Linked DNA regions of Maricaulis maris. Each later gene encodes a partner of the first gene's protein in a complex. Links are inferred from orthologs where the notes say so. Each region holds a gene or a part of one and is shown in the gene's direction. Other genes may lie near its edges.

Region 1 (7,796 bases):
TGCGCTCTGCGCCCCCCAGCGCCTCCAGACTTTCCGCATCGCAATCGATCTCGCGGGCTTCATGCAGTTCATGTTCAATCCGGCGCAGCGGCCAGTGGAACCACAGCAGCGCCAGCAGCGCCGCGCCGATAAGACGGTCCTGCTCATCGCCGCGCCGGTAGTGGACCAGTTCATGGGTCAGCGCATAGCGGCTGGCCGAGGTGTCATCGAGCAGCGCAGGCGAGGCGAGAATGACCGGTGTCCACCCGGTCAGCAGGGGCGAGGCAAGCCCGTCCCGCAGGCGGAAGTCCGGCGTCTCGACACCCACGCGTGCGGCCAGGATCGAGAGGTAGTCCTGGGCCATTCCGGGAGCCTCGCGGCTGTCCGCCAGCAAGAGCTTGCGGCGGACATGGCGCATGAAAGATCGGCCGAGGGCGACCAGCAGGCCTGCGAGATAGAGCACCGCAAGCACCAGACGCCAGTCGGTCGCCAGCAATCCGGCCAGCGGATCCGCCGCCGGCAGCGCCGCAGCCGCCAATCCGGGCGAGACGCCGGGTCCCATGGGCAGCGGGGCGTGCATCGGCTGGGTCGACATCTCGGGTATAGCGTAGATGACCGGCGCCAGCAGGAGCGGCGCGACAGCCGCCCAGCGTCCGGCCCGCCACAAGCCGGTCCCGCCATGGCCTCGACGCATGTGCCAGCCGGCAAAGACCAGCGCCAGGAGGCCGGACACAACCGACAATGCCGCGCCGACAAGGATGGCATCCAGCAAACCGGTCATTGCCCCTCTCCCTTGCCGGTCTCGTCAGACATTTCGAGCAGGGCAGTGAGCGCCTGCGCCTCCTCTTCGGAAAACAGGCGGCTTCCGGCGAAGGTGGTGGCCGGCAGGGGCCCGTCCATATCCAGGACATTGGCCGCGAAGTCGCGGATCAGCCGCCCCATCAGGGTGACTTTCTCGACCCGGGCCTCGAACACGGACAGCCCGTGCACATCCTGTCGTGCGACCAGGCCTTTCTCGGTCATCCGGGCCAGCAGGGTCCGCGTCGTCGAGTAGGACCAGCCGGTCGCGGCCGCGATGCCGTCCTGGACTTCGCGCGCCGACTGCGGGCCCGCGGTCCATAAATGCTTGAGAACGGCCAGTTCGGCCTGGGATGGGGCAATCGCGGTCATACGGTCTCTCCCGTCGGCAATATCGACGTCTGGATCTCGCGTCGCAGCGCAAATGCTACAACTGTCACATAACGCTACACGCGTAACACGCGCTGTCAAGCGGCCGCGATGCTTGACGGGTCCGGACCGGCGCATTCTAACTGTGGGCATGTCTGATCCAGCACGCACCGACACGACAATCTGGGTGGTCTCCGACGGTCGCCGCGGGATCGAGAACCAGGCGCTCGGCCTCGCCGAGGCGGCGCAGCGTGCGTTGCCGCACAGCACCCGCGTCGAGCGGGTGGTCGCGCGCAAGGACGGCTTCGTCACGCTTCCGGCGCTGTCCCGGCCGGACATCTGGATCGGCTGCGGCCGCGCCGCCGTCCCGCTGGCCCGCCGGCACAAGCGGATCTTCCCGGACTGCGTCTTTGCCTATGTCCAGGACCCGCGCACCCGGCACGATGATTTCGACCTGATCGCCGCGCCCGCGCATGACCGCCTGACGCGACCCAACGCCGTCACCATGATCGGGTCTCCCAATCGCATCACCGACGAGGCGCTGATCGCCGCGCGCGATGCGTTCACGGCACAACTCGATCCGCTGCCCGGAAAGCGGGCCGCCATCCTGATTGGCGGCCATTCAAAGCGCTTCAAACTGGACGGCGCAAGCCTGCGCTATCTGATCGCCCGGCTCGACAGTCTGGAAGCGCAGGACGTGTCGCTGATGATCACGGTCTCCCGACGGACCCCGCCCGCCGCCCGCAAGCGACTGCGCGAGCACTTCGCGGGCCGCGACAGGGTCTGGTATTTCGACGGTGAGGGCGAGAACCCCTATTTCGCCTTCCTCGCGGCGGCAGACTGGATTTTCGTCACGGAAGAATCCACCAACATGCTGGTCGAGGCCTGCGCGACCGGTACGCCGGTCTACGTCCTGCCGCTGTCCGGCACGCCGGGAAAGTTTGCCCGCCTGCACGCCGACCTTGAGGCGTACGGCGCCGTACGCCCCTATCTCGGACGGCTTGAAACCTGGCAATACCCGCCCTTGCAGGAAACCCGCCGGATCGCGGACATCCTGCTCGACCGGTTCCGGCAGACCCGGCTCGCGCTTCGCCGGGAGGCCGCCTGATGTCGGCACCGCTCGCTTGTCTCAGCCTTTCCTCGGAGTGATCATGACCCTGCAGGACGACGCCGCCATTGTGGCGCGCCATGAAAATGTCTGGCTGGCCAGCCAGCCAAGCCCGAGTGATGTCGAGGCCTGGGCCGACGCCGGCGCGCGGACAGTCATCAACTCACGGACACCGGAAGAGACAGCCAGCCTGCCTTTCGATCTGGCGGCCGCGGTCGAGGCGCGCGGCATGCGCTATGTCGAAATGCCGATCGGCGGACCCTATGGCGCAGACCCGTCACTGACCTCGGCCCTCGCCGGGATACTCGCCAGCAGCGAAGGCCCGGTGGTCATGCACTGCCGGTCCGGGACACGGTCGGCCCATCTCTATGCCGCGCATCTGATCGCGACCGATCAGGCCGGTGATGACCCGTTTGACACCATGAACTGGCCGGGTGGCCGCGACGCCAGCATGGTCAGGGCCCTGCTGCCGCCACCCGGCGAATAGCCGGGCTGCAAGGACGGCTGCAAAGGCTGGCAGGAAATCTCCGGGCAATTGCCTATATAGACACCACACCCCGACTCGGGGGCACTGCCCCCTCGCATCACTTTGAGGTTCGACCATGTCCGAGACGCGTCACAAGCGCCTGATCATCATTGGCTCCGGCGCAGCCGGCTACACCGCCGCCATCTATGCCGCGCGGGCCATGCTGGAGCCGACCCTGATCGCCGGCCTGCAGCCGGGCGGCCAGCTGACCATCACCACCGATGTCGAGAATTACCCCGGTTTCGCGGACGTCATCCAGGGCCCCTGGCTGATGGACCAGATGCGCGAACAGGCCGAGAAAGTCGGCACGGAAATGATCTCCGACATCATCGTCGAAGCCGACCTCAAGAGCCGCCCCTTCGTGCTCAAGGGCGATAGCGGCACGGTCTACACCGCCGACAGTGTGATCATCGCCACCGGCGCCCAGGCCAAGTGGCTGGGCCTCGAGAGCGAGCAGAAATTCCAGGGCTTTGGCGTCTCGGCCTGCGCCACCTGCGACGGTTTCTTCTACCGCGGCAAGGACGTCGTTGTCGTCGGCGGCGGCAATACCGCCGTCGAGGAAGCGCTCTTCCTGACCAATTTTGCCTCCAAGGTCACGCTGGTTCACCGCCGCGACAGCCTGCGCGCCGAGAAGGTGATGCAGGACCGTCTGTTCAAGCACCCGAAGATCGAGGTGGTCTGGGACAGCGAAGTCGAGGAAGTCCTGGGCGACAGTGACCCCGCCGGCGTGACCGGTGTGCGGGTCAAGAACGTCAAGACCGGCGCCACGACCGACATCCCGGCACACGGCTTCTTCGTCGCCATCGGCCACGCCCCCGCGACCGAGCTCTTCCTTGAGCAGCTGGAAACCAAGGATGGTGGTTATCTGGTCGTCGAGCCGGGCACGCCCAAGACCTCCATCCCCGGCGTGTTCGCCGCCGGCGATGTCACCGACGATGTCTACCGGCAGGCTGTCACGGCTGCCGGCATGGGCTGCATGGCGGCGCTTGAAGCGGAACGCTACCTGGCATCCCAGGAATAGGACAGTCTACCCCCCCTGACGGGAGATCCCCATGCTGACACGCGAAATCGGACAGAGCGGCATTGCCGTCAATGCCATCGGGCTGGGCTGCATGGGTCTGTCGGAGTTCTATGGACCGGCCATAGAGACCAAGGCCGGCGTGGCGCTCCTGCACGCGGCCATTGAGGCCGGGGTCAATCATTTCGACACGGCGCAGCTCTACGGCATGGGCGCCAATGAACGGCTGCTCGGGGACGCCTTTCACGACCGCCGCGACAAGGTCGTCATCGCGACCAAGTTCGGTCCCGTCCGTGACAAGACGACCGGCGCCTTCCTTGATGTCGACGGGTCAGAGACGAATATGCGCTCGGCAATCGAGGACTCCCTGCGTTTCCTCAGGACCGACCATGTCGACCTGTATTACCTGCACCGGGTCGACCTGAAGACCCCGATCGAGGAGACCGTCGGCGCGATGGCCAAGCTGGTCGAAGAGGGCAAGGTGCGCGCGCTCGGCCTGTCCGAAGCCTCGGCCGAGACCCTGCGGCGGGCTCATGCGGTCCATCCCATCGCCGCGCTGCAGTCGGAATACTCCATCTTCTCGCGCGATATCGAGGATGGATCCCTCAAGGCGGTCGACGAGATCGGGGCATCCCTGGTGGCTTATTCTCCGCTCGGCCGCGGTCTGTTGACGGGCCGCTTCACGCCTGACTACACGCCCGGGAAGGGTGATTTCCGGGCTGGCGCCAGCCAGCCACGCTTCGAGGCAGAAGCCCTCAAGGCCAATCTCGAACTGGTCGAAGAGGTCAAGGCGATTGCTGCGGCGCGCGAGACCAATCCGGCCCAGATCGCCATCGCCTGGGTGCTGGGACGGGCAGACAATATCCTCACCATTCCGGGCACGACCAAGCTCGCCAATCTGCAATCAAACCTCGCCGGAGCACAGATCGCGCTGACGAACGACGAAACGGCGCGGCTCAACGCGCTCGCGGATCATGTGAAAGGCGCCCGTTATCCGGCAAGCCGTGCGAGCAATATCAACGCCTGATAGACGCGTCCAACCGGCACAGAGGTGGAATTTATTTAACGCGCATCCCCCTTGTCTTGGCATTTTACGCCGCTAGTTTCGCCGCCATCAAAACGCGCCTCTGGCGCCCGTGCTTTGAGTGGAGCAACCGCATGCGTCGTATTTTCCTGGCTGGCATCGCCCTGATGGCCTTCACGGTCACCCCCGCAAGCCTCGCCCAGGTCCAGGTTGCGCCGGATCTGAGCGTGTTTGCTGAATATAACGACGACTCCAACATGGTCATCGACCATGAGGGCTGGAGCGTGATCCTGCGCGGTATCGTGCTCAATGTCCCGCCGATGGATCGCGATCCGGAACGCACCCGCCCGGTCCAGACCGGCACGCGGATCAATACGGCGAACACGACCCGCTATCGCCATGAGAGCAATCGCATCGTTTATCACGTGATGAATGATGAATACCGCGAAGGCATCACCTTCCTGCGCGAGGACCTTGAGGCCCTGCCGTCGCAGATCGGCGGTCTCGATCGTCTCAATCGCGATGAGCAACTGGCCTACTGGTTCAACCTCTACAACGTCACGATCATCGAGCAGACCATGCTGAATTATCCGGTTCGCTGGATCAATCGCATGGAAGCCTACGGGACCGACGAGAATGTCTTCGACGCCAAGATCCTCGAGGTCGAGGGCCAGCGTCTCAGCCTCAACGATATCCGCCACGGCATTGTCTACGCCAACTGGGACGACCCGCGCGTGATGTATGGCTTCTTCAACGGCTCCGTCGGCAGCCCGGAGCTGCGCCGCTCGGCCTATACCGGTGCCGGTATCTGGCAACAGCTCGACGCGACCGCGCGCGAATTCGTCAACGCCCTGCGCGGTGTCGAAGTCAGTCAGCGCGAGCTGCGGGTGTCCGAGGCCTATGACGAGGCCCGTGTGCTGTTTCCCGACTTCGAAACCGATCTTCGCGCCCACCTTCTGCGCTTTGCCAATGAGGAGACCGCCGAGCAATTGCGTGACGACCGCCCGGTCGCGGCCACCGTCTCCGACTGGCAGGTTGCCGACATGATCAATGGCTCGCGGCGCTGTACCGGCGTGGCCGGTCCATCGACCATGGCCTCCTACGCCTTTGGCAGCGACCCGCAGAGCCAGCCGACCGGTGTCGTCGCCAATTGCGCGACCATGCCGACCAATGCCGCAATCCTGATGTCGGCGGTTCGCGAGCGCCGGATCGAGCTGCTCAATGAAGGCCGCTATGGTGAAGTCTTCACCATTGATCTGCCGACGCTGGACACCGGTAGCTCGACCGACGCGGACGCGTCCGAAACCGCGGACGAGGACGGCACCGAGTAGTACGCTCGCGATTTGCGGCTTTCCGGATAGACTGCCCCAAACCGATTCCGTACGGGGAGATGCCGGGGCATGGACTGGGACAAGCTGAAAACCTTTCACGCGGCCGCACAGGCCGGGTCCCTGACCAAGGCGGCCGACATGCTCGGCCTGTCGCAATCGGCTGTCAGCCGGCAGATTGCCGCGCTTGAGGATGATCTGGGCGTGACGCTGTTTCACCGTCACGCCCGGGGCCTCATCCCTACGGAACCGGGCAATCTGCTTTACAGCGCCGCCCATGAAATCGCCTCGAAGGTGGCCATCGCCGAAGCGCATGTCCACGACGCGCGCGATGAACCCTCCGGCGAACTCAAGGTCACGGCGCCGACCGCGCTCGGCGCCATCTGGCTGGCACCACGCCTCGCCGAGTTCCACGACGAATACCCCAATATCCGGATCCGGCTGATGCTGGACGATCATGAGCTGGACCTGGCAGGTCTCGAGGCCGAGGTCGGCATCCGGCCCTGGCCATCGACCCAGAATGACCTCGTCCAGCGCAAGCTCCTGTCGGTGCGCCAGCACCTCTATGCCAGCCACGCCTATATCGAGCGCCACGGCTCGCCCAGCACCCCGGCCGAGCTGGATGATCATGCCATCATCTATTACGGCCCGCCGCAGCTGGCACCGATCCCGGGACTGGACTGGGCGGCGAAGGCCGGCCGCGAAGACGGCGCCGCGCCGCGTCCCGCGGTGATCGAGGTCAATACGATCTATGGCGTGATGAAAGCCGTTGAGGCGGGCATGGGCATCGCAGCCCTGCCGGACTATGTCGCGCGCGAGAACCAGAAGCTCACGCGGGTCCTGCCCGAGCTCGATGGTCCGGATTTCGAGGTCTACTTCGTCTATCCCAGCGAACTGCGCGGTTCACGCCGCATCGTCGCCTTCCGGGATTTCCTCATCGAACAGGCGCGTCGCTGGCAGAGCTAGCCACATTTCCGCCATGCACCACGCCGGAAATCAGGGACTTGGACCGGGCAGGATGGGCGTCCGCGTCCATGCATGGCAACAATGTGGCAACGCGTCCTTTTTGCATATCTGACATGAAGCGATAGCGCTTCCGCCGATCCGGATAATCGCACATATATCCCCCCGACGCGGCGAGTACGCCGCTGCTCAGATCTCCCCATCTGAGTATTGCGCGCCCCTCCTCCCCATTTGGGCGCGCAGCATCGCGCCGGGTCCCTCTCCTCCCCTTTAGGACCCGGCGCCATATTCTTCGGGCTACCCCGGCCCAACAAACAATGACTGCCCCGGCTCCCCCAAGCCGGGGCATTTTTTGTTCCGCGCAAGAAAAAGCCCCGGTGCGAGGCACCGGGGCATTTCTCGGCGATCCGGGCCGAACAGCTAGCCGACCGTGGAGCGCAGCATCCAGGCGGATTTCTCATGCTCGGTCAGACGCGGCGTCAGGATATCGGCCGTGGCCTCGTCACCATGCTCGGCCGCCAGCGCAAGCGCCTTGCGGATCGTGGCCACCACAGTCTCATGCCCCTTGAGCAGATCCCGCAGCATGTCATTGGCCTCCGTCGCCTCGCCACCGGACTTGATGGCAGCAGCCTCGGTCATTTCCGCATAGGAGCGCGGTGCCGCGACGTCGAGTGCGCGGATCC
Region 2 (5,363 bases), 2.1 Mb from region 1 along the record:
GATTACGGGGATTTTGATCATCTCGCCCGTCGCGGCGAGTGGGCTTCTGCCGGTGGTGAAAGCCCGGAGGGCGAGCGATGACCGAAGCCCGTTTCGATCCGGCCATCCTTGCGGCTGCCAGCGCTGCCCAGAAGCGGGCTGCCCTGCCTGAGGCAAGCGTCTTCGTCGAGGCCAATGCCGGGTCCGGCAAGACCCGCGTCCTCGTCGACCGCGTGATCAATCTCCTGCTCGCAGGGCACAAGCCCGAGACGATCCTCTGCGTCACCTACACCAAGGCCGCTGCCGCCGAGATGAAGGAGCGCCTGTTCAAGCGTCTCGGAGACTGGTCGGTGACACCCGACGAGGAGCTGGGCCGCCAGCTCGACGCCTTGCTTGGCCCGGGCCGGGCGGCGCGCGATCTGGATACGGCCCGCAAGCTCTTTGCCCAGGCACTCGAAACGCCGGGCGGACTGAAGATCCAGACCATCCACGCCTTCTGTGAAGGGCTGCTCCGCCGCTTTCCGCTCGAGGCAGGGGCCCCGCCGGGCTTTGATACGCTCGATGACGCTGCCGCGGGCAAGGCGATGGACACGGCACGGCGCTCGGTGCTGGCCTCCTTGTCCCGCGCGGACGTCGCCACGCTGATCGAGGCCGGCGGACCCGATGCGATCAATACCATCCTGCGCTGGGCGCGGGCCAAGCGGCATGACTTCGCCGAGACCTGTGAGGCGGCGGGCGGCGTTGAAGCGTTGGAGGCTCGGCTCTGGTCCGTGCTGGACTTGCCGGTCGGCAGCGATCCGGAGAGTCTCAAACGGGACATCATGGCTGCCATGCCGCGTGCTGAGGTCGAAGCCGCCGCTCATGCCATGTGTCATGAGGGCGCGATCAACGATACCAAGCGCGGCGATATCCTCAATCTTGCGCTCTCTGCGGGGACATCGGGCCTCGCCTTCGACACGTATTTGACGGCGTTCTTCACGGTGAAAGGACCGCGTGTGAAGGCCCTGGCCACGGGGACTATCTCGAAGCCGTATCCGCACATCCTGTCATTGCTGGAAGCCGAAGCAGACCGACTCGAGGCGGCGCGTGACACGATCCAGCGTGCCGCGATAGCCCAGGCGAGTGCGGTGGCGCTGCAGGTCACCGATCGCTTCACCCGGGCCTATAGCCAGGCGCTGGAACACAGTCGGGCTCTCGATTTTGACGATCTTGTCCGCCTCGCTGGTCTCCTGCTGGCCCCCGAGAACCCGTTTTCCGGCTGGGTTGGCTACAAGCTCGACGGCATGCTGGCCCATGCCCTGATCGACGAGGCCCAGGATACGGCGCCGCGCCAGTGGGACATGATCCGCGGCCTGACTGCCGAGTTCTTCGCCGGCGAAGGCGCGCGCGAGCTTGACCGGACGCTGTTTGTGGTCGGCGACGAGAAACAGTCGATCTATTCTTTCCAGGGCGCGGAACCGGCGCGTTTTCTGGCGGAAGGCGATCATCTGGCGGCTTCGGCGGCGTCGGTGGAACTGCCCTTTGAGCGGCCGGGTCTGGACGTCTCCTTCCGCTCGGCACCGGAAATCCTCGCCGCTGTGGATCAGGCGTTCGCCGCGAAGATCCCGGCCCCGGAAATGAAATTCCAGGCCGGGGCGACAGCCCTGCCGTTTGCGCGCTATCAGGGGCATCGCGCGGCGCGTTCCGGCACGCCGGGCTGTGTCGAGCTATGGCCGGCCATTCCCAAGCCGGAAAAGGTCGAGGAGGGGTCGATCTTCGACCCGGTCGATCAGCGTGCCCGCGGCAGCTCGCGCGATGTGCTGGCCCGGACCGTGGCCGACGAGATCGCTGCCATGATCGCACGCGGCGATGCGGTCTGGGAGGAAAAGGGCGGACGCTTCACACCGCGCCCGGTCCGGCCCGCCGACATTGCCATCCTCGTCTGGCGCCGTACCGGCGGGTTTTTCGAGGAGGTGATCCGTCAGCTCAAGCTGAAAGGCGTGCCGGTCGCCGGGGCGGATCGCATGGTGCTGCGTGAGCAGACGGCGGTGAAGGACATGCTGGCCCTGGGCCGTTTCGCCATGACGTCCGGGGACGATCTCGCCCTCGCGGAGGTCCTGCGCTCACCGCTCTTTGATCCGGTCAGCGACGACCAGCGCGGCATTGACGAACAGGCGCTCTATGATCTGGCGCGGTCGCGTACGGATCTGAAGCGGCGCGGGACCCTGTGGAATGCACTCTTCACCAGCGGGGACCCGCGTTTCGCCGATGCCAAGGCGGCGCTGACCGAATTGCGGGATCAGGCCGACAAGACCCGGCTCTATGACCTGTTCACCGGTTTCCTCAATGCCCGAACGCCAACCGGCGAGACTCGCTGGGCGCGGATCTATGCCCGTCTCGGCGAGGAGGCGCGCGACCCGCTGCAGGAATTCCTCGCGCGGGCTCTGCAGCACGAGCGCGAGGATGGCGGTGCGCTGGCCAGCTTTATCGCCCGGATTGATGGCGAGGAAACCCAGATCAAGCGCGAGATGAACCCCGATCGCGACGAGGTCCAGGTCATGACCGTGCACGCGTCCAAGGGGCTGGAACGTCCGGTGATCATTCTGCCGGATACCACGCGTAGCCCGCTGACCGGCAAGTCCGACCCGATTTTCGCCCATCCCGATTGCGGTCTGTTGTGGTCGCCGCGCAAGGCGGAAGACCCGGAGATCGTCGAGACCCTGCGCGCCGAGAGCGAGAACCGCCAGCTCTCGGAACATGGCCGGCTCCTCTATGTCGCCCTGACCCGCGCCCGTGATCGCCTGATCGTCTGCGGATGGCGGCAAGGGCAGGGCGAGCTCGGCCAGATCGCCGAGCACAGCTGGTACACGCAGCTCGCCGAGGCCTGGCAGGGAGAGGGTTGGACGGAATTTGAAACCCCGGTTGCGGCTCATGTCGAGGGGGCTGAGCCCGGCCTGCGCTACGGGCCTCCACCGGTGGCCCTCGGGACCGACGAAACCACCCGCCGGGCACCGGCAGCGATCCCGTCCTGGGCCTGCACCCCCGCGCCGACCGAGACCGGCCAGATCCTGAGCGCGGCGCCGTCCAGCCTGCTGGCCGATGCGGACAGTGAGCCGGCCGTGCTGTCGCCGCTCTCTGATCCGGGCGGACACCGGTTCCGGCGCGGCGATGTCATCCACAAGCTGCTGCAGACCCTGCCCGATCTTGCGCCTGATCGCCGTCGGGGCGCGGCGGAGCGCTTTGTCGCGGCGCAGCCGGACATATCCAACGCGGACAAGGCGCAGATCGTCACCGAGACGCTGGGTATTCTTGACCATCCTGAGTTTGCGCCACTGTTTGGTCCGGGCAGCCGGGCCGAGGTCTCGCTGGTCGGGCATGCGCCGGGCCTGCCGGCCAACACGATCGTACGCGGGCAGGTCGACCGGCTCGTCGTGACGGATGATGAAGTGCTGATCATCGACTACAAGACCAACCGTCCGCCCCCGATCGAGCTTGCTGCAGTGGCGAGAATCTATCTCGGTCAGATGGCTACCTATCGCGCCCTTCTGCGGGCGGTTCATCCGGAGAAATCCGTACGTTGCGCCCTGCTCTGGACCGACGCTGCACGCTTGATGGAACTCCCTGACCCCTTGCTCGATACGGTCTTCGACGCGGGAGCGGCTTGACGAGCGGCCTCGCCGTCCTTACCTCACGCGCCAGCAACGGAATCCGCCCCCGCGGATTCGTCCCAACCAAGGAGTGTCCCATGGCGACCAAAGCGGTCAGCGATGAATCCTTCGAGACTGATGTGATCAATGCCAGCGGCCCGGTCCTTGTGGACTTCTGGGCGGAATGGTGTGGTCCGTGCAAACAGATTTCCCCGGCTCTCGAAGAGATCGCCGAAGAGATGTCCGGTGCGCTGACGGTCGCCAAGGTCAATATCGACGATCATCCGATGACGCCGGGCAAGTACGGCGTGCGCGGTATCCCCACGCTGATGATCTTCAAGGACGGTCAGGTCGTCGCCACGAAAGTCGGCGCCATGGCCAAGGGCAAGATCGCCGAATGGGTCCAGGACACAATCTGATCGGTTTCCGATCCAGACTCCTGATCGAAGAACGGGCCCCTGCATCCACAGGGGCCCGTTTTCTTATGGCCGGGCCAGATCGAGGGCCGTCTGGAGCGCGCTCTCCGCGTCCTGCGGCATGTCGGGTGTCAAACCAACTCCTTCTATCCGGCCACTGGCGAGGGAGTAATAATCGGCAATCGGCAGGTAGAGCTGGAATCCACCGGGCATGTCGTAAACCCGCTGGGACAGCATTTCGCCGGCCGTGCCTTGACCGATCAGGATCGCGCGCCCTGATGCCCTGAGCGCATCGGCCGCAATCTCGGCGGCGCTGGCGGTGTGCTCACTGATGAGGACATAGACCGGTCCGCCATAATGGGGCCCGTCGGGGGTGAGGCGCGCCAGGGTCAGGTCATTGGCCTGGGCAGAGTCCCAGAAGTCGCGGATCGACCATCCGGTCCAGGGCGCGATGGTTGTGACATCCTGTGGCCCGGGGGCCCGATCCATGTGCGCGTTCCAGCCCTGGGACACGAAGACGCCAATATCCAACGGGGTCTCCAGCACATGTTCGACCAGCGGCTTGAAGGCAAACATCCCCCCGCGATTGGCGCGCAGGTCGATGATGAGGGCTGCGGTGTCACGCGTTGCAATCTCGTCATAGGCCGCCTCGATCTGTTCGATCGTGTCGACCCCCATCATTGTGTTGACGGTCAGCACGGCAATGTCGCCGTCCCAGCTCAGCGCGGCACCGTTTCCGACGCGCAGCTGATCAACCCAGTCAGTGATGGCCTCGGCGTTGCGGCCTTCTTGGCGAAGGTCGACGTGCGAGAAGGGTCCCGTCTCCCAGATGGTCTCGAAACCCGCGCGGAATTCATCGTCAGTCGTCGCCGTTTCCGCCAGTGCCCGCACAGCCTGTGTGACCGCCTCATAGGCGGGGCTGTCCAGTTCCGCGGGGTTGTAGTGATGGGCGTGCATGGTGGTGTCTATGGCTTCTGCAAGGGCGACATAGTCGGTTTCGACCGTCGCCGTTTGCGCGACGCCCTGTCCGGCGAAGGACAAGGCGAGCAGCGAGGCTGCGAAAAGCAGGGTGCGGGGCATCAGGGCATCCAGTCAGAGCTGTTGAGCGATGGACCTGTGATGCCAGTGATGGGTGGATTGGATGCAGTACGCGCCGGAGCGCTGCCCGGGCGTTGACCTCAGCCCGGGGTGATGTGCGGTGGTTCATCCCCGAGTGCCAGTGCTTCGCCGACAAGGTAGAGCGACCCGCTGATCAGGATTCGCGGTGAGGGGTGTTCCTTGATCGCGTTCTTCATGGCCGCGATCAGCCCGGCGGCTGTGCTGGCTTCGAGACCGGTGCGGG

The links. Proteins that work in one complex are often made in the same cells at the same time.
Region 2: the proteins of trxB (region 1) and trxA are in contact, whole or in part, in a crystal structure (PDB 1F6M), measured with the Escherichia coli proteins. The link is inferred for Maricaulis maris from one-to-one orthologs.

What each region holds. Positions count from the first base shown.
Region 1 is NZ_AP027270.1:2,269,321-2,277,116, forward strand. What follows is about bases 1,931-4,828. They hold trxB (thioredoxin-disulfide reductase), read left to right. Parts: upstream 1,931-2,856; coding sequence 2,857-3,801; downstream 3,802-4,828. Other genes in these bases: AAA969_RS10745 (mitochondrial fission ELM1 family protein), read left to right, coding at 1,931-2,254; AAA969_RS10750 (beta-lactamase hydrolase domain-containing protein), read left to right, coding at 2,298-2,741; AAA969_RS10760 (aldo/keto reductase), read left to right, coding at 3,833-4,825. Outside these bases: AAA969_RS10735 (M23/M56 family metallopeptidase), read right to left, coding at 1-760; AAA969_RS10740 (BlaI/MecI/CopY family transcriptional regulator), read right to left, coding at 757-1,149; more of AAA969_RS10745, read left to right, coding at 1,298-1,930; AAA969_RS10765 (DUF547 domain-containing protein), read left to right, coding at 4,957-6,153; AAA969_RS10770 (LysR family transcriptional regulator), read left to right, coding at 6,223-7,116; AAA969_RS10775 (Dps family protein), read right to left, coding at 7,534-7,796.
Region 2 is NZ_AP027270.1:127,131-132,493, forward strand. What follows is about bases 2,449-5,363. They hold trxA (thioredoxin TrxA), read left to right. Parts: upstream 2,449-3,703; coding sequence 3,704-4,024; downstream 4,025-5,363. Other genes in these bases: addA (double-strand break repair helicase AddA), read left to right, coding at 2,449-3,623; AAA969_RS00645 (S41 family peptidase), read right to left, coding at 4,088-5,101; AAA969_RS00650 (folylpolyglutamate synthase/dihydrofolate synthase family protein), read right to left, coding at 5,200-5,363. Outside these bases: double-strand break repair protein AddB, read left to right, coding at 1-81; more of addA, read left to right, coding at 78-2,448. UniProt on the Escherichia coli protein: Participates in various redox reactions through the reversible oxidation of its active center dithiol to a disulfide and catalyzes dithiol-disulfide exchange reactions.